Regions from separate parts of the Vibrio alginolyticus NBRC 15630 genome, predicted to be linked through region 1. Evidence: riboswitches for the same ligand, from Rfam matches in the RefSeq annotation. Region 1 holds a riboswitch; the other holds the start of a gene.
What was found. A riboswitch is a leader RNA that binds a small molecule or an ion and turns the genes downstream of it on or off. The one in region 1 is predicted to bind lysine.

Region 1 (9,603 bases):
TTTCTCACCAACGAACCATGGGTCCTCGTTACCACCGCCGCCTTTACGGCCACCAATGTGTAGACCTTTACGCTGACCAAGTGTGTGGTACATCAGGCCTTGGTGTTGACCAATCACTTCGCCTTCTGGAGTCTCGATATTACCAGGCTGAGCTGGAAGGTAGCGACCCAGGAATTCCGTAAACTTACGTTCACCGATGAAACAAATACCAGTAGAGTCTTTCTTCTTCGCCGTGATTAGATCTTGCTCTTCAGCAATGCGGCGTACTTCTGGCTTCTCTAGGTCACCAACAGGGAATAGGCTACGTGCGATTTGCTCGTTGCTTAATGTGTACAGGAAGTAGCTTTGATCTTTGTTGCCATCTAGACCACGCAGCATCTGTGGTTTTTCACCATTTTCTGGGAAAGAGCGACGCACATAGTGGCCCATTGCAATGTAATCAGCATCAAGTACTTCATCAGCGAATTCTAGGAATGCTTTGAACTTGATTTCTTTGTTACAAAGAATGTCAGGGTTCGGAGTACGGCCAGCTTTGTATTCAGCAAGGAAGTACTCAAATACGTTATCCCAGTATTCGGCAGCAAAGTTGATAGTGTGTAGGTGGATGCCTAGCTTGTCACATACTGCCTGAGCGTCAGCAAGATCTTCTGCCGCTGTACAATATTCTTCGTTGTCATCTTCTTCCCAGTTCTTCATGAAAAGGCCTTCTACTTGGTAGCCTTGCTGCTTTAGAAGATACGCGGAAACAGATGAATCAACGCCGCCGGACATACCGACGATGACTTTCTTTTGGCTGTTATCAGACATTACTAAACACCACTTAAATAAACGGGATGCAGATTCTATCAGAATCCACAGACCGGTGACAGATCCGAGATCGAAATCACAATTCGTTTCGCTGGATTTTTCTTCAACAAAGATTCGAACGAGTAATTTCGCAAGTATAGAAGAGGTATATATGGCATAGTTGGCCAAAATCCAAGAGGAAACACCAAATGACAGAAGAAAACCAATTTATGCAAGAAAGTGAGTTGATTGAAATTGTTGAAAATCAGCTCGAAGATGGCAACCCGCTTAAAGTAAAAGAAACCCTTATGCGTTTAATGATGACTGGCACACCACGTGAAGATGCGGTTGCGATGATGGCATGTGCGATGTCAATTGAGATTTTTGATGTAATGAAGAATGAAGGTGAGTTCAACCTAAAGCGTTATAGCGAGCACCTTGAGCAACTACCAGATCTCAGCTTTATGGAAGGTGAATAAGCCACCTAAAAGAAAAAAGCTGTCAGCAAACGTTTGCTATAATCGCTTTTATTGCTGCTTTATTATTAGCGGTATAGAATCCGCTCTCCTTTTCATCCCCTTACTCAGACTGACAATATGAAATTTCCTGGACAACGCAAATCGAAGCACTATTTTCCTGTTCATGCTCGTGACCCGCTGGTGAGCCAAGCACAAGAAAGCAAGAAGATGACGCGCACTCACATCATTGGTATTGACCAAACCTTGGTTGATATTGAAGCAAAAGTTACAACGGATGTGATTGAAAAGTACGGTCTGAGTAAAGGTCACTCTCTGGTTATCGATGACGAAAGAGCAGAAGAGTTATACCAGCAACTGAAAGAAGAGAACTTGATTACCAATGAGTATGCGGGCGGTACAATTGGTAACACGCTACATAACTACTCCGTGCTAGCGGATGACCGCTCCACACTACTTGGAGTGATGAGCCAGGATATTAAGATTGGCAGCTACGGTTACCGTTATCTTTGTAATACATCAAGCCGCATGGACTTGAACTACCTACAAGGTGTAGATGGTGCAATTGGCCGTTGTTTTGCTCTTATCACAGAAGACGGTGAACGTACTTTTGCTATCAGCGAAGGGCAAATGAACCAACTCCATCCTGATAGCATTCCAGAGAAAATCTTTAAAAATGCATCAGCACTTGTACTGACGTCATATCTAGTACGTTGTAAAGACGGCGACCCAATGCCGGAAGCAACAATGAAAGCGATTGAGTACGCGAAAAAGAATGATGTGCCTGTTGTTCTGACTTTAGGCACAAAGTTTGTTATTCAAGATGACCCTAAATATTGGCAAGAATTCATTAGAGATAACGTTTCAGTCGTTGCGATGAATGAAGATGAAGCAGAAGCTCTGACGGGGGAATCTGATCCACTTGCTGCGTCTGATAAAACATTGGAGTGGGCTGATCTAGTATTGTGCACGGCGGGTCCTGTAGGTCTATTTATGGCTGGGTATACGGAAGATAGCGCGAAGCGCGAAACTTCTTTGCCATTACTTCCAGGGTCAATTGCTGAATTTAATCGTTATGAATTTAGTCGCCCGGCGAAAAAAGACTCATGCGAGACGCCAATAAAAGTGTACTCGCATATCTCGCCATATATGGGTGGCCCAGAAAAAATTAAGAATACAAATGGCGCAGGTGATGCCGCGTTATCTGCTGTTCTTCATGATATGGCAGCAAATAAATACCATAAAGAAAATGTGCCTAATTCAAGCAAGCACAGTAACGAGTATTTAACTTACTCTTCTTTTTCTCAAGTCTGCAAATACGCAAACCGTGCTAGCTACGAAGTTCTCGTGCAACATTCACCACGATTGTCGCGCGGACTTCCTGAGCGAGAAGATAGCCTAGAAGAAGCATACTGGGAACGTTAATACGAAGCGGTTTAATTAACTATTCTGTAACTAAAGTAAAAGGCACATTAAGAAATGTGCCTTTTTTATTTGTAATGGTTTAAATAAAAAAGGCTCCCTATGGGAGCCTTTTAAAAATAGCACGGATCTAGATTAGGAACTCATCCAGAGATTTACCTGCATCAAGTTGCTCTTGAATCGCCGAAGGTGTACGACCTTGGCCAGTCCAAGTTTTCTCATTACCGTTTGAATCTGTGTATTTGTATTTAGCAGGGCGAGGTGCGCGCTTCGCTTTGCCTTTCGTCTTAGTTTCGCCAGATAGCGCAGTAATAAGTGCTTCTACGTCAATACCGTCTTGAGCGATTTTCTCAGCAATCTCTGCAAGCTTAGCTTCTTGCTCTGCTTGTGCTGCGCGTTCTGCTTCTTCTGCTTCACGACGCTCATCTACGACAGTAGTGAGTTTATCTAGAGCTTCTTCCAATTGTTCTAGAGTCAGCTCACGAGAAAATGCACGAAGGCTACGGATATTTAGAAGGGTTTTAGTCAGCTCTGACATAACGATTCCTATTAAAAGGTTAATGTGTTGGGCACTTTTTATCGTTACGATTAAATAATGCCAATCTATAAATAAACAAAGAGTCCTTATATTTAACTTTATCTTTTCCTTATGTGCAAATGCTAAATCAAGATTTTGTTTAAATTTGACTATTTTTTAAAGCAATTAATATTATTACACTCGAAATAAATCATTATTAGATGAGAACTAAAATCAACAATCATTATTGTATAGAGAGAGCGACAGCTTGGTTTTTTATAAAAAAATTTGAGTTATTACTTAAAAATATGAAGCATCCATCTTTAATGGTGTGTCATATATCCTTAATTTATTGATATAAGATAAACCATGATATTTCTAAGGTAGTAATAATGTTTCATAAATAACATGATTGATGTGATTTCAGTTGCACAAAACTTATGGAAGTAGGCAAGGTTTATAAATTATCTCAGTCATTATTTATTTGTTTAATTTAGTTTGATGTGTTGCATTGACTCTCATCATAAGTACAATGGCTGCCACCTGATGCAATATTGCAGACAATTTGTTGTTAATTTGTACAGTTAGTGGTTAATTGTTTGTTGTTGCCGTAGAGGCGCGGTCTCGAAGAGTAGCTATTATTGGGGTGATGCCAATGAATAATAGTGGAAGGCGAAGATTGCCGAAGTAAGTAACTCATCAAAGTTACTTGCTGGGGTTGTATCTGAAAGGAACAACACTGCCATAGTATATATTCACATTAAACTATGGAGCGCTACTGTAGGGTTGGGTGGAGTGTTCGCTTCCCTGTCGCTAAGTTCAACATGAGCACGTATCGTATGCTACGTGACTTGTCTGCAGTAGATCTCTAGCCAAACTTTGGTTTTTGAAGATCATGAATTTAATAGATTTTTCTAGTTCTCCTGTTTCATTATTGCCACCTATTGTCGCTTTGACTTTGGCGATTTTGACTCGACGTGTATTAGTTTCCTTGGGTGTAGGTATCGTGCTAGGTGCGGTGCTACTTAATAGCTGGTCTATCAGCGACACCGCAGGTTACGTCAGTTCTCAAGTTTCTTCTGTCTTTATTGAAGATGGCGGAATTAACACTTGGAACATGAGCATTGTTGGTTTCCTAATCTTATTAGGTATGACAACAGCTTTATTAACGCTTTCTGGCGGTACTCGTGCTTTTGCTGAATGGGCACAATCTCGAGTGAAGAGTAAACGCGGCTCCAAACTTCTTGCCGCCTTTTTAGGCGTATTCATTTTTGTCGATGATTACTTTAATAGCCTTGCTGTTGGTGCGATCTCTCGCCCAGTAACCGATCGCTTTTATGTGTCTCGCGCTAAGCTTGCGTACATTCTAGACTCAACCGCTGCTCCAATGTGTGTAATTATGCCTGCTTCTAGCTGGGGTGCTTACATTATTACTATTATTGGCGGGATCTTAGTCTCACATGGGATCACAGAGTATTCGGCTCTTGGCGCATATGTTCGTCTTATCCCAATGAACTTCTACGCCGTTTTTGCGCTGCTAATGGTGTTCGCTGTTGCGTGGTTTGGTCTTGATATTGGTAAAATGCGTGAGCATGAGATCTCTGCATCGCAAGGTCGTGGCTTTGATAAAGACAAAGAAAATGACTCGCAAGAAGCGCATGACCTAAATGAAGAGCTAGATATCCGTGAAAGTGAAAAGGGTAAAGTGTCAGATTTGATACTTCCTATCGTGACGCTGATTATCGCGACTATCGCTTCAATGCTTTACACGGGTGGCCAAGCATTGGCTGCTGATGGTAAGGAGTTTGCGCTTCTTGGTGCTTTTGAAAATACAGATGTAGGTACATCACTAATCTACGGTAGCTTGCTTGGCTTAGCAGTTGCACTGTTTACTGTTGTGAAGCAAGGTCTACCAATGGCTGAGATCGCACGTACACTTTGGATTGGTGCTAAGTCTATGTTTGGTGCGATTCTAATCTTAGTATTTGCCTGGACCATTGGCTCTGTTATCGGTGATATGAAGACTGGTACTTACCTTTCGACAATGGCGCAGGGAAATATCAACCCTCATTGGCTCCCAGTTATCTTATTCCTGCTGTCTGGCCTGATGGCGTTCTCAACAGGTACTTCATGGGGTACGTTCGGCATCATGCTTCCAATCGCCGGAGACATGGCTGGTGCAACAGACGTAGCGCTAATGCTACCGATGTTGAGTGCGGTTTTAGCTGGTGCGGTATTCGGTGACCATTGTTCACCAATCTCAGATACGACTATCTTGTCATCGACGGGTGCACGTTGTAACCACATTGATCACGTATCAACACAGCTACCTTATGCATTATCAGTCGCGCTTGTTTCATGCGTCGGCTTTATTGCCCTTGGTATGACTGCTTCAATTGCGTTCTCGTTCATTGCAGCGTCGATAACATTCGTTATCGTTTGCGCTATTTTGTCATGGCTTTCAAAGTCTAAAATAGCGTCTTGCCAGAGTGCGTAAGTTGTTTTGAATAGATTCGTTACAGAGGGAAGCTCCGCTAATTTAGCGGAGCTTTTTTTAACGCGACTTAGGTGAGGGGGGCAATCGCGTTTTTGGGGATAAAAGTCTCGTGTTAAGAGCGAATTGTTTGTGTACCGAGCTCTCCTTGATGGGCTGTAATGGAAAAGCAATCCATCTTCTTCTTAGTTCTAAGCAAAGACTATGCCCATTTTAAGCTTTTGATTTTTAATACAGAAAAATCCGCATGGTTGCGATGCAGAGTTAACTAAATGATATCTAAAGAGTTACCTGTTACACAGTGTTACGTTACACCTATACAGTATTTAAACATTTAAGTTGTATTTCTTTATTAATCGATAAAGCGTTGTTCTTGAAATGCCGAGGTGACGTGCAGCCGCACTCATATTGTGTTTATTTTCTTCGATAGCTTGCAGTAGGTAGTCGAGATCAATTTGGTCCACAGAAGGGAGCAATTGCCTCTCATTGTTATCAAGGCCCAAGTCAGCGACGAGAAGCGTGTGATCTTCACACATGACAATTGCTCGTTGGATGACATTACGCAGTTCTCTTACGTTGCCTGGCCAACGATGTTTGAGGAGCTTGGCTTTTACCTTATCAGACATTTTTTGTACCTGACCATGAGACAGATCTGCTAGAAAGTGTTCAGATAAAATAATAATGTCTTTTCCACGCTTTCTCAGTGGAGGGATAGTTAATGGCAATATATTAAGCCGATAGAATAGATCTTCACGAAATCCTCCTTGTACGACCTCATTTTTCAAATCCACGTGGCTTGCTGCAATGACCCTACAGTCCACGTCAATGAATTTATCCGCTCCGACTTTATGGATTTGTTTACTCTCCAAAAAGTGAAGGAGGTGGATTTGTAAGTCTGGTGGCATGTCACCAATTTCATCAAGAAATAGGGTGCCTTTATGTGCCTTTTGAATAAAACCTATACGCTCTGAGATTGCGCCTGTAAATGCTCCTTTTTCATGGCCGAAAAGCTCGGATGCAATAAGACCACTTGGAATGGCTCCACAGTTGACTTCCACAAAAGGTGCTGAGTGTCTGTTCGACAATTGATGAATAAGGCGAGCGCAAAGACCTTTCCCAACACCAGTTTCACCCTGAATGAGGACTTCAGCATCACATTGAGCGTACTTTTGTATTGCAGTACGAAGTTCTTGGATACAGGCACTATTGCCGATCAACGGGTATAGTGCCGTATCGTCGAAATCTACAGCTTGTTTATTACTACCGTTACGCAGTTTCATTGTTAATCACTATTTTTTGCCCCGCTCTAATAATAGTTTTGAATGACTTGTCTCAAACGTGAGTTGCTGTCTCTTTATTGATAAAAATGTCAATTAATGGGTTGGGTACGGTCTAAATAGTTGATTTGGTGGATATTCATACTATTCTTCGCTTTCTTCGTCAGAGTAGAGCTGATTGGAGGTGTTCTTTCCACCAGAGTATTCAATATGGAAAAGAATTTAATTTCATTTAAATCAATGTCTTGTGAAAAATATTTAGAAAATATTCAATTGAGTATTGAAAAATATAGAATCCTTAGTTAGTGTGGTTACTAACAAAGCAACTCAAAAAGAGCCTTAAATAAGTATGCGTAATTTTGTAATGAACATTCATCACCATCATCACCCAATCTAGTCTTTCGGGCGATGTACGCATACCCGGGAGGCAGGAAACTCCCGGAGGTAAAATCAAAGTAAAAGCAGATTTTAAACCCTCGGGAGACTTCAATCTCCCGAGGGTTTTTTAGTTTTATTAGTTTGAAAAATACTTAGATATCAAAATCTTGCATAGGGACAAAGCAATGCAAACACAACGTTTAAGAATCGCAATTCAGAAAAAAGGTCGTCTTAGCAAAGAGAGTCAAGCTCTACTAAAACAGTGCGGCGTAAAGTTCAACGTAATGGGCGAGCGTTTAGTTGTCCATTCTGAAAATATGCCAATTGATTTACTCTTGGTTCGTGACGACGACATCCCAGGTTTAATTATGGATGGCGTGGTTGACCTTGGCTTTATTGGCGAAAATGAGCTAGAAGAAGTTCGCCTTGACCGCAAAGCATTAGGTGAACCCTGCGAGTTTGTTCAGCTTCGTCGACTTGATTTTGGTGGCTGTCGTTTATCTATCGCAATCGACAAGGACGAAGAGTACAACGGTCCACAAGACTTAGCTGGCAAGCGTATTGCTACAACGTATCCTCAACTTCTAAAAGCGTACATGGATGAAGCCGGCGTTCCATTCTCTACATGTATGCTGACAGGCTCTGTAGAAGTTGCGCCTCGCGCGGGTCTCGCTGATGCTATCGCTGATTTGGTTTCTACAGGTGCAACACTGGAAGCGAACGGCCTTAAAGAAGCTGAAATTATCTTCAAATCAAAAGCGACATTGATTCAACGCACAGGTGAGTTCGACGCAGACAAAGTGGCGCTAATCGAAAAGCTGTTAACTCGCATGCAAGGTGTGCAGCAAGCGAAAGAATCTAAGTACATTATGCTTCACGCCCCAGCAGAGAAGTTAGATCAAATTAAAGCACTACTGCCAGGTGCTGAAGACCCAACTGTTCTTCCTCTTTCTGCAGATAAGCAGAAAATGGCTGTTCACTTAGTGAGTTCTGAAAACCTGTTCTGGGAAACAATGGAACAGCTGAAAGAGTTGGGCGCAAGTTCAATTCTCGTTCTACCAATTGAAAAAATGATGGAGTAAGCATCATGAGAACAGTCGTTTGGCAATCATTAAGTGAGAATCAGCAAGACTCTATTTTGGAGCGCCCTGCTATTGCAGAAGGTGCCAATATCACCACTGCTGTGGCCGAAGTTATTGCTAAAGTTCGAGAAGAAGGTGACTCTGCTCTTATTGAGCTGACCGAAAAGTTTGACCGTGTTAAGCCTGAATCCATTCGTGTTTCTTCTCAGGAAATTAAGGCAGCGTCAGAGCGTTTGTCAGAGTCAATGAAGAGCGCATTAGAGCAAGCTTACGCCAATATTTCTAAGTTCCACAAAGCGCAAAAGCCGCAACCGATCAAGGTGGAAACCCAGCCAGGTGTCCTTTGTGAACAAGTAACACGCCCAATTCAAAAAGTGGGTTTGTACATTCCGGGTGGCAGTGCGCCTTTGCCATCGACTGTTTTGATGCTCGGCGTTCCTGCAAAAATTGCAGGTTGTCGTAAAGTCGTTCTTTGTTCTCCACCGCCAATCGCTGATGAGATCCTTTATGTCGCGAAACTGTGTGGCATTGATGAAGTGTACAACGTCGGTGGTGGCCAAGCAGTTGCTGCAATGGCTTATGGCACCGAGACGGTATCGAAAGTAGATAAGATCTTTGGTCCGGGCAACGCTTACGTGACCGAAGCAAAACGTCAGGTAAGTAATGATTTCCGTGGTGCTGCGATTGATATGCCAGCAGGTCCATCAGAAGTTCTTGTAATTGCCGATGAAACCGCAGATGCAGACTTTATCGCTGCGGATCTTTTGAGCCAAGCGGAACACGGTCCTGATTCTCAAGTGGTACTTGTGACTCCTTCTCCTGTGATTGCTGATCAAGTGACGGATGTGGTTCAACGTCAGCTTAAGGAGCTATCTCGTGCAGACATCGCAGAAAAGGCTCTGGCATCAAGCTTGATCATTATTTCTGAGTCGATGACGCAGTCAGTTTCTATTTCCAATTACTACGGTCCTGAGCACTTGATTGTTCAGACTAAGAACCCTCGTGAGCTTCTACCTCTATTAGATAACGCAGGTTCTATCTTCCTAGGTGATTGGTCGCCTGAATCAGCAGGTGATTATGCATCGGGCACTAACCACGTTCTTCCTACTTACGGTTACACACGCACGTATTCAAGCTTAGGCTTAGCGGACTTTTCGAAACGTATGACGGT
Region 2 (9,603 bases), 1.6 Mb from region 1:
TATCTCAAACCAGGCAATCCGTTTGGTTACGACACGGTGGCCAATCGTCCTTATGGTATTTTCCAACAGCCCAATGTAATGGCCAGCTTTCTTGCGACAGGGTTGGTGATTGCCAGCTATTTACTTGCACGTCAGCCCTACAAATACGATCGTAAGTTAAGCGATGTTTACCTTCTCTATGCCGTACCAGTTTTAACTTTACCACTAATTGTGGCGTTGGCTTCACGCACTGGTTGGTTAGCCTCGGTCATCGCCGTGTTGTTGGTCATTCCATACATGTACCGCTTTGCAACCAAAGGGCGCTTTATCCGCTGGGTTGTGTCACTTGTAAGTGGGCTCTTACTCTCAGTCGTTGTCATGCATCTTGCCTTTCCTGATGGAGGTGGGTTAGCCGCAGAAAAAGTAAATATGGAGTCTCCTCGAGCGTATACTTTTCCGCAAACATTAGACATGGTGATTGAAAAGCCTTTTACTGGTTATGGATATGGCAAGTTTGAATCTGAGTACATGCTGTATACGGCTCGTCAACATGCCCTAAATGAGAATTACCCAGCTGGTTTGCCAGCCATGGATCATCCGCATAACGAGCTACTTTACTGGGGAGTAGAAGGTGGCTTACTGCCAATACTCGGCATCTTCTTAGCGATGGCACTGGTACTGTATCGAATCTATCAAGCCAAACGCGGAACTCGTCTTGCGTTGCTGGCCTTGTTTATACCTATCGTATTGCACTCACAACTGGAATACCCTTTCTACCACTCTCTCGTGCATTGGTTGATCTTCGTTATCCTACTGTACTGGGTCGATCAGCGCGTCTCTCGTTATCGACAAGTCGGCTTTAGTAATGTGACCAAAAGCTTGCTGCGTGTTTTTAGTTTGGTACTTCCCGTTGCGTTTACGTTTTATATGGTAAGCGCATTACATACGAACTATGTATTGACGAAGTTTGAGACCACTAGACCAACTAACCCTGATATTCTGAATCAAGTCAGTAACCCTGTGGTTTGGAAAGACAGGTTTGATTGGGATGTCTATAGCACGTTTTTAAACCTTGGGCTGTACCAACAAGACGCAACCTTGATTCAGCCTTATATCGATTGGTCGCTAAAAATCATCAAAGATAAGCCTCGTCCTGCATTTTATAATAATTTGATTTTGGCCTACCAAGGCTTAGATGACTCAAGTAAAGCGGAGCAAATTAGAGCTGAAGCGCAGTTTTTGTTCCCGAAGATTGATTTCAGTGACGTCAATTACCAACCACCTTCTCAAGCAATCTCTGCCTCACCAGTCCCCACTTCAGGAGCTGAGTAATAAATACCAAAAAGCGAAGGGATGACCTTCGCTTTTCTTTATCTCATTACTGTATGATTTTATTCAGTGAGTGACTCTTCTAACGCTTTTAAGCACAGCGCAACGTTTTCAGATCGAGCGCCGTAACCCATTAAGCCAATACGCCACGCTTTACCAGCTAATGCCCCAAGGCCTGCACCAATTTCTAGGTTATAGGTTTCTAGCAAGTGAGCACGAACTTTTGCTTCATCAATTCCTTCAGGCACGTAAATCGCATTTAATTGTGGCAACCGATGGGCTTCGTCCACAACAAATTCAAAGCCTAACTTTTGTAAGCCATTTTTGAGTTTTTCATGCATCAGTTGGTGACGAGCCCAAGCGTTTTCTAATCCTTCATTTTTCAGTATCAATAAAGCTTCATGAAGCGCATACAAGCTATTAACTGGCGCCGTATGATGGTAACTACGCTTGCCTTCTCCACTCCAATACCCCAAAACTAAACTCTGATCGAGGAACCAACTCTGTACTGGTGTTGTTCTTGCTTGAATCTTTTCAATCGCGGCAGGAGAAAACGTCACTGGTGAGAGCCCAGGTACACATGACAAACATTTTTGACTACCAGAGTAAACCGCATCCAGTTGCCATTCATCCACTTTTAACGGCACACCACCAAGTGACGTCACCGCATCAACAATAGATAATGCATTATGCTGTTTCGCCAGCTTACCCAATGCTTGAGCATCACTGACTGCACCAGTTGAGGTTTCCGCATGCACAAAAGCAAGAATTTTTGTATCTGGGTGCTGTTCGAGTGCTTGCTCGACTTTATCAATGGAAACAGGCGTCCCCCATTCATCATCGACGATAACAACTTCACCACCAGCACGGACGACATTTTCGCGCATGCGTTCACCAAATACACCATTACGGCAGACGATCACTTTATCGCCTTTCTCGATCAAGTTTACAAAGCAGGTTTCCATCCCTGCACTACCTGGCGCTGAAACCGCAATCGTGAACTCATTGTCAGTTTGAAAGGCATACTTCAATAGCTGCTTGAGCTCATCCATCATACCGATAAACAGAGGATCAAGGTGACCTACAGTAGGACGGCTTAGTGCTTGTAACACTTGAGGATAAATATCAGAAGGACCAGGTCCCATTAAAATACGGTGAGGCGGAATAAAGCTTTGGATCGACATGTCAGCTCCTTGATTATCTTTTATCCTGAGCATTCTAAAAGTTCTATTCAATAACATGGCTCAGGTGTAGGGTTCTTCACCCTAATAGATTTTTCCTCTATCAGCAATTAGCCGTAAGTATGGAGGTCAAACCAGTGTCACAAAATCGTTAATAAAAAACACCATAAAGGTTGAAATATTGATTGACATTAAGGCCTCAAAACCGTTCAATGTTTGAGCTTTATGTAGAAGAGGAGCGCTACCCAGGTAGATGATTTGTGGAACCGCAATTCCAACACCAATCATTGAGGGGGAGTAGTGCCGAGGTAAGTCAAAGTTGCAGGATTTGACTTGTCGGTTGAATTGGGCTGAATCCCATCAACTGTCATCAGCGCAGTCTGATGAAGGGCTTCTGAGGGTAAATTTTTCAAATAGCATTCTAAATACCTCTCTTTTTGCTCTGTTCCTTTTCTCACTAAACATTGGATGTACAATTTTTTAGGAAGCCGTGGGAGAACGCAGTGAGCGCATTTAACGTAGCTAAATTCGGTGGAACCAGTGTTGCCAACTTTGAGGCAATGAGTCGTTGCGCCACCATTATCGAAAACAATCCAAATACTCGCCTGGTCGTGAGCAGCGCTTGCTCTGGCGTCACCAACCTATTGGTAGAACTCGCCAACGGTGTTCAGGATCAAACGCACCGTACTGAGCTGCTGCAAAATCTGGCCAACATTCATGACGCCATTTTAACTCAGCTCGAAGACAGCACGAAAACTGCTGCCGAGGTGTATGGCATATTAGATACCGTAACCAGCCTGGCCGAGGCTGCATCTATCCAAGCTAGTGCGAAGTTAACCGATCATTTAGTCGCATGTGGCGAACTCATGTCGACGCATATTCTAACTCAGTTAATGTGTGAGCGAGGCATTCAAGCTGTGCGCTTTGATATCCGCGATGTGCTGCGTACTGATGACAACTTTGGTCGCGCAGAGCCAAACATTGAAGCAATTTCGACGCTTGCGCAAGATAAACTCGTACCACTTTGCCAACAATCCGTTGTTGTTACTCAAGGCTTCATAGGATCTGACGAAGCCGGTAATACAACAACACTAGGTCGAGGAGGCAGCGATTACAGCGCCGCCTTAATTGCTGAGAGCGTCAAAGCGGCAGGGTTAGAAATCTGGACTGATGTTCCGGGCATCTACACAACAGACCCGCGAATTGCGCCAAAAGCCTCACCAATTCCTGAGATCAGCTTTAGTGAAGCTTCAGAAATGGCTAACTTTGGCGCTAAAATCCTTCACCCTTCTACGCTAGTACCTGCATTGCGCCACGACATTCCGGTATTTGTGGGGTCATCGAAAGAGCCTGAAAAAGGGGGAACTTGGATTCGCCACCAAGTCGAAAGCTCACCGTTATTCCGTGCGCTAGCTTTGCGTTGTAACCAAACCATGGTAACGCTACGCAGCGCCAATATGTTCCACGCATACGGTTTCTTAGCAAAGGTCTTTGAGATCCTTGCAAAGCATAAGATCTCTGTCGATTTGATCACGACATCTGAAATCAGTGTATCGTTAACACTTGATCAAACTGATACATCTGGCGGAGCACCACAGCTGCCGCAAGCTGCACGAGAAGAGTTAGAAGAGTTATGTAAGGTAGAAGTTGAACATGACCTATGCCTCGTTGCTCTCATTGGTAACAACATGAGTGAGAGTAAAGGCTACGCGAAACAGGTTTTTGGCACGCTAGAAGATTTTAACCTACGCATGATTTGTTATGGCGCTAGCCCTCACAACTTATGCTTCTTGCTCCATGAGTCGGTATCGAAACAAGCCATACAAAAACTCCACACGGAGTTGTTTGAGAAGTAAGTTCAACTCAATAAAACAAAGGGCTGCGTATCTGCAGCCCTTTGTTGTTTCATTAGTTGTTATATTTGGACGAGGTAAACATCAATTTAACCATTAATGTTTGGCCCTAACCATTTTTCAGCCTCGATCCTATCCCACCCCTTACGATCGGCGTAACTCTCTAGCTGATCTTCTTGGATCTGTGCGATCGCAAAGTAACGTGAGTCAGGATGAGAGAAGTACCAACCAGATACTGACGCACCCGGATACATTGCATAGCTGGAGGTTAGAGTCATGCCAATATTCTCTTCCACATTAAGTAGCTCCCAAAGCGGTCCTTTTTCAGTATGCTCAGGGCACGCTGGATAACCTGGTGCAGGGCGAATACCTTGGTATTTTTCACGAATGAGATCATCGTTAGATAAATCTTCATCCGCAGCATAACCCCAAATTTCTTTACGGACACGCTCATGCAAATACTCAGCAAACGCTTCGGCTAGGCGATCCGCCACCGCTTGAATCATAATTGCGTTGTAATCATCTCCCTGTGCTTTGTATTCATCAGCAAGCTCTCGTTCACCAATACCACCAGTGACAGCAAATGCCCCTATCCAATCATGTTTACCCGACTCTTTAGGTGCGATGTAGTCGGATAAACAATAGTTGAATCCTTTTGGTTTCTCGGTCTGTTGTCGCAAGTTACGTAATACTTTCACAACGTCGGTACGAGTTTCATCAGCATAAACTTCAATGTCGTCCCCCACGCTCGCAGCAGGGAATAAGCCACACATTCCACGCGCTTTTAACAGGCCTTCTCGCTCAACTCGATCAAGTAACTCGTTGGCATCTTCGAATAAACGTTTTGCTTCTTCACCAACTTCTTCATGTTGGAAAATTGTTGGATACTTACCCACAAGTGACCAAGTCATAAAGAATGGTGTCCAATCGATGTATTGACGTAATATAGCCACATCAAAATCATCGAAGATATGAATGCCAGGCTTAACAGGCACTGGAGGAGTATAAGCTTCCCAATCGATAGCAACTTTATTCGCTCGAGCAGCTTCTAATGTCACTGGTTTGGTTCTCGGTTTCTTTCGATTATGTTGATCACGTACTCGTTCGTAATCAGCTTCAAGTTTTTCAACAAATTCAGGGCGACGTTCATCTGACAGAAGAGAAGTACATACGCCCACTGCACGTGAGGCGTTGTTCACGTAAACCACTGGATGCTTGTAATTTTGCTCAATCTTAACTGCTGTATGGGCTTTTGACGTTGTTGCGCCACCGATGAGAAGAGGTAAGTTAAAGTCGAGACGCTCCATCTCTTTTGCAACATGCACCATTTCGTCTAATGAAGGTGTGATCAACCCTGATAAACCAATAATATCGACGTTCTCTTCTTGCGCTACTTTTAAGATCTTTTCGCAAGGAACCATGACACCAAGATCGATAATTTCGTAGTTATTGCACTGCAATACAACGCCAACGATATTTTTCCCGATATCATGTACATCACCTTTGACCGTCGCTAGCAAAATCTTACCGTTTGTTTGTCCCACCTGCTTTTCTGCATTGATGTAGGGCTCCAGATGCGCGACTGCTTGCTTCATCACTCGTGCAGATTTTACGACTTGAGGAAGGAACATTTTACCTTCACCAAACAAATCTCCGACGACGTTCATCCCATCCATGAGTGGGCCTTCAATCACCTCTAATGGCTTTGAAGCATTGACACGTGCCTCTTCGGTATCATCAACGATAAACTCGGTTATTCCTTTCACTAACGCGTGTTCTAAACGCTTTTCAACAGGCCAAGTTCTCCACTCAAGTGCAGAGGCATCCTCCTCTTTACCTACCCCTTTGCCTGCGTATTCCGCCGCGATATCTAACAACCTCTCAGTGGCATCATCGCGACGGTTAAGAACGACATCTTCCACAGCCTCACGCAATTTTTCAGGCACGTTATCGTAGATTTCTAACTGACCCGCATTCACAATCCCCATATCCATACCGTTTTTAAAACAGTGGTAGAGGAACACCGCGTGAATCGCTTCACGTACATAGTTATTGCCACGGAAAGAGAATGAGACGTTAGAAACACCACCCGAGATCATCGCGTGTGGTAAATCACGTTTGATATCGCCAACGGCTTCAATGAAATCCACCGCGTAGTTATTATGCTCCTCGATCCCCGTAGCAATGGCAAAAATGTTTGGGTCAAAAATGATGTCTTCTGGTGGAAAGCCCACTTCATCAACAAGAATTCGGTAAGCGTTGGTACAAATTTCTACTTTGCGCTCACGTGTATCTGCTTGCCCAATCTCATCAAACGCCATCACAATCACAGCCGCACCGTAACGGCGGATCAACTTAGCTTGTTCAACGAATTTCTCTTTGCCTTCTTTGAGAGAGATCGAGTTAACAATGCCTTTTCCTTGGATGCACTTAAGACCGGCTTCAATAACCTCCCACTTGGAAGAGTCAACCATGATTGGTACTTTGGATATTTCAGGTTCTGACGCACAAAGGTTTAAAAATCGAACCATACAAGCTTGTGCATCCAACATGCCTTCATCCATGTTGATATCGATAATTTGAGCGCCATTTTCAACTTGTTGACGAGCCACATCGAGCGCTTCGTCGTACAGTTCTTCTTTAATCAAGCGCTTAAAACGCGCAGAACCAGTTACATTCGTACGCTCACCGACATTGATGAATAAAGAGTCTTTATCAATGGCGAGCGGCTCTAAGCCAGACAAGCGACAAGCAACGGGAAGTTCAGGTAATTGACGAGGGGCGATATTTTCAACCGCGAGTGCCATTTGGCGAATGTGCTCAGGAGTTGTACCACAACACCCACCAATCAAGTTTAAAAAGCCGCTTTGAGCCCACTCTTTAACATGCTTAGCCATATCTTCTGGCGACAAATCGTATTCGCCGAATGCATTCGGAAGCCCAGCATTTGGGTGAGCGGAAACAAAAGATTCTGATATACGCGAGAGCTCTTCAACATAAGGACGCAGTTCATCCGGGCCAAGTGCACAGTTCAAACCAAACGAAATCGGTTTAACATGACGTAATGAGTTGTAAAACGCTTCTGTGGTTTGACCGGATAATGTTCTACCGGAAGCATCAGTAATAGTCCCCGAGATCATCACAGGTAACTCAATACCCATATCTTCAAACACACTTTCAACAGCAAATGAACAAGCCTTAGCGTTAAGAGTATCGAAGATGGTCTCGATAAGAATAAGATCAGAACCACCTTTAATCAGCGCTCGAGTCGATTCAGAGTAAGCCTCAACTAACTCGTCGAAAGAAACATTTCGATATCCAGGGTCGTTTACATCAGGAGAGATAGAACAAGTGCGGTTCGTCGGCCCTAAAACCCCTGCGACATAACGCGGTTTATCGGGTGTTTTTGCGGTCCATTCGTCTGCAACTTCACGTGCAAGCTTGGCAGCTGCAAAGTTAATTTCTTCACTTAGGCTTTCCATCTCGTAGTCAGCCATCGCAATGGTTGTTGCGTTAAAAGTGTTGGTCTCAAGAATATCTGCACCCGCTTCTAAATATGCAGCGTGAATTTCCTTGATAAGTTGAGGCTGACTTAGAACCAACAGGTCGTTGTTACCTTTTAGATCACAATGCCAATCCGCAAAGCGCGTTCCTCGATAGTCTTGCTCTTCAAGTTTGTATCCCTGAATCATGGTTCCCATACCACCATCAATTAAAAGAATACGTTGCTTCAATTGAGCTTCAATCTGTTGTATTACGTTACTTCCCACAGTACAGCCTCATTCCTTTAGTTATCTTTCCATCCTATCACACAAACTTCAGGAGTCTAGACGTCTAAACGTAGAATTAATGATTATTTTATCTCCTTCTTAACTTGCAAAATAATCACGAAAAAATGTTTGCTATTTAAGCAGCATCAGCCGAGAATTCCATTCATAAAATGTTACAAATAGAGAGCTCTATGTCGGTCTATCATACTTTATGTTTTCTATCCGCAGCTGCGATGCTAATTGCTTTTGTAAACAGCAAGATAGGAAAGATGCAAACCACCATTGCGATTACCGCAGGTTCAATGGTGCTTTCACTTCTAATCTTAATTGCGGGTCAAAACAACTGGTTCCATCTCACCGAAATTGCGACGGAGACGGTCACAAGGATTAACTTCGAAGATTTCTTGCTCAAAGGCATTCTTGGCTTCTTACTATTTGCTGGTGGACTAGGCATCAAACTCCCGAACCTTAAAGATCAGAAGTGGGAGATCACTGTTTTAGCCCTTGGAGCTACACTGTTTTCTACGTTCTTTATTGGATTTGCACTGTATGGGTTTTGTCAGTTAATTGGCATCCAATTTGATTTGGTCTACTGCTTACTATTTGGTGCTCTAATATCGCCAACTGACCCAATCGCTGTATTGGCTATTGTGAAAAAACTAGATGCTCCTAAACGTATCTCCACTCAGATTGAAGGAGAATCGCTCTTCAATGATGGCTTCGGTTTGGTTATCTTCGTCACTCTATTTACGATTGCATTTGGCACTGAGGCACCAACTGTAGGTAGTGTCACCTTGCTCTTCATCCAAGAAGCTATCGGTGGTATCATATATGGTTTCGTCCTCGGTTTGCTATTCCACTACTTGATCAGTGCCACCGATGATCACTCAATGGAATTGTTACTTACCATTGGTGTCCCAACAGCAGGTTACGCATTTGCTGAATACATCCATGTATCAGGCCCACTCGCGATGGTTGTATCCGGTATTATGATTGGCAACTGGACACGCTTTATTGGCTTTTCAAAAGAGAGTGAAGATCACCTTGACCATTTTTGGGAGCTTGTTGATGAGTTCTTGAATGGCGTGTTATTCCTACTGATCGGCATGTCGATGCTGCTATTTGAATTCCACAAAGAAGACTGGATTATGATGGCTATTTCAGTCCCTCTTGTACTAGCAGCTCGCTATTTAAGCGTATTTCTCTCGTACATTGGCTTTAAGCGTTACAGAAAATATAACCCGTGGTCAGTACGTATTTTGACGTGGGGCGGCTTACGCGGGGGCCTTGCATTGGCAATGGCACTTTCCATTCCATCTGGTATTTGGGTGATTCAAGATAAGTTAATCGATGTAAAAGAGATTATTCTTGTAATGACCTACTCCGTCGTTGTTTTCTCTATCCTCATTCAAGGCTCAACAATCACCCCAATGATTGAAAAAGCAAAAGCAGAAGAGAAGAAGATGGAAGAGAATAACCAAGCAATAACCA

Region 2: linked by a shared signal. The riboswitch ahead of lysC (lysine-sensitive aspartokinase 3) and the one ahead of tet(35) (tetracycline efflux Na+/H+ antiporter family transporter Tet(35)) in region 1 are both predicted to bind lysine.

What each region holds. Positions count from the first base shown of each region.
Region 1 is NC_022349.1:203,577-213,179, forward strand. It holds gene mnmA (tRNA 2-thiouridine(34) synthase MnmA) at 1-807, opposite strand, end outside; gene N646_RS00880 (hypothetical protein) at 996-1,265, shown strand; gene N646_RS00885 (inosine/guanosine kinase) at 1,383-2,687, shown strand; gene N646_RS00890 (H-NS family histone-like protein) at 2,815-3,222, opposite strand; lysine riboswitch at 3,805-3,987, shown strand; gene tet(35) (tetracycline efflux Na+/H+ antiporter family transporter Tet(35)) at 4,097-5,698, shown strand; gene N646_RS00900 (sigma-54 interaction domain-containing protein) at 6,022-6,975, opposite strand; His leader region at 7,345-7,482, shown strand; gene hisG (ATP phosphoribosyltransferase) at 7,536-8,432, shown strand; gene hisD (histidinol dehydrogenase) at 8,438-9,603, shown strand, end outside.
Region 2 is NC_022349.1:1,941,731-1,951,333, forward strand. It holds gene N646_RS08855 (PglL family O-oligosaccharyltransferase) at 1-1,311, shown strand, start outside; gene N646_RS08860 (pyridoxal-phosphate-dependent aminotransferase family protein) at 1,371-2,492, opposite strand; lysine riboswitch at 2,713-2,891, shown strand; gene lysC (lysine-sensitive aspartokinase 3) at 2,993-4,345, shown strand; gene metH (methionine synthase) at 4,432-8,112, opposite strand; gene N646_RS08880 (cation:proton antiporter) at 8,304-9,603, shown strand, end outside.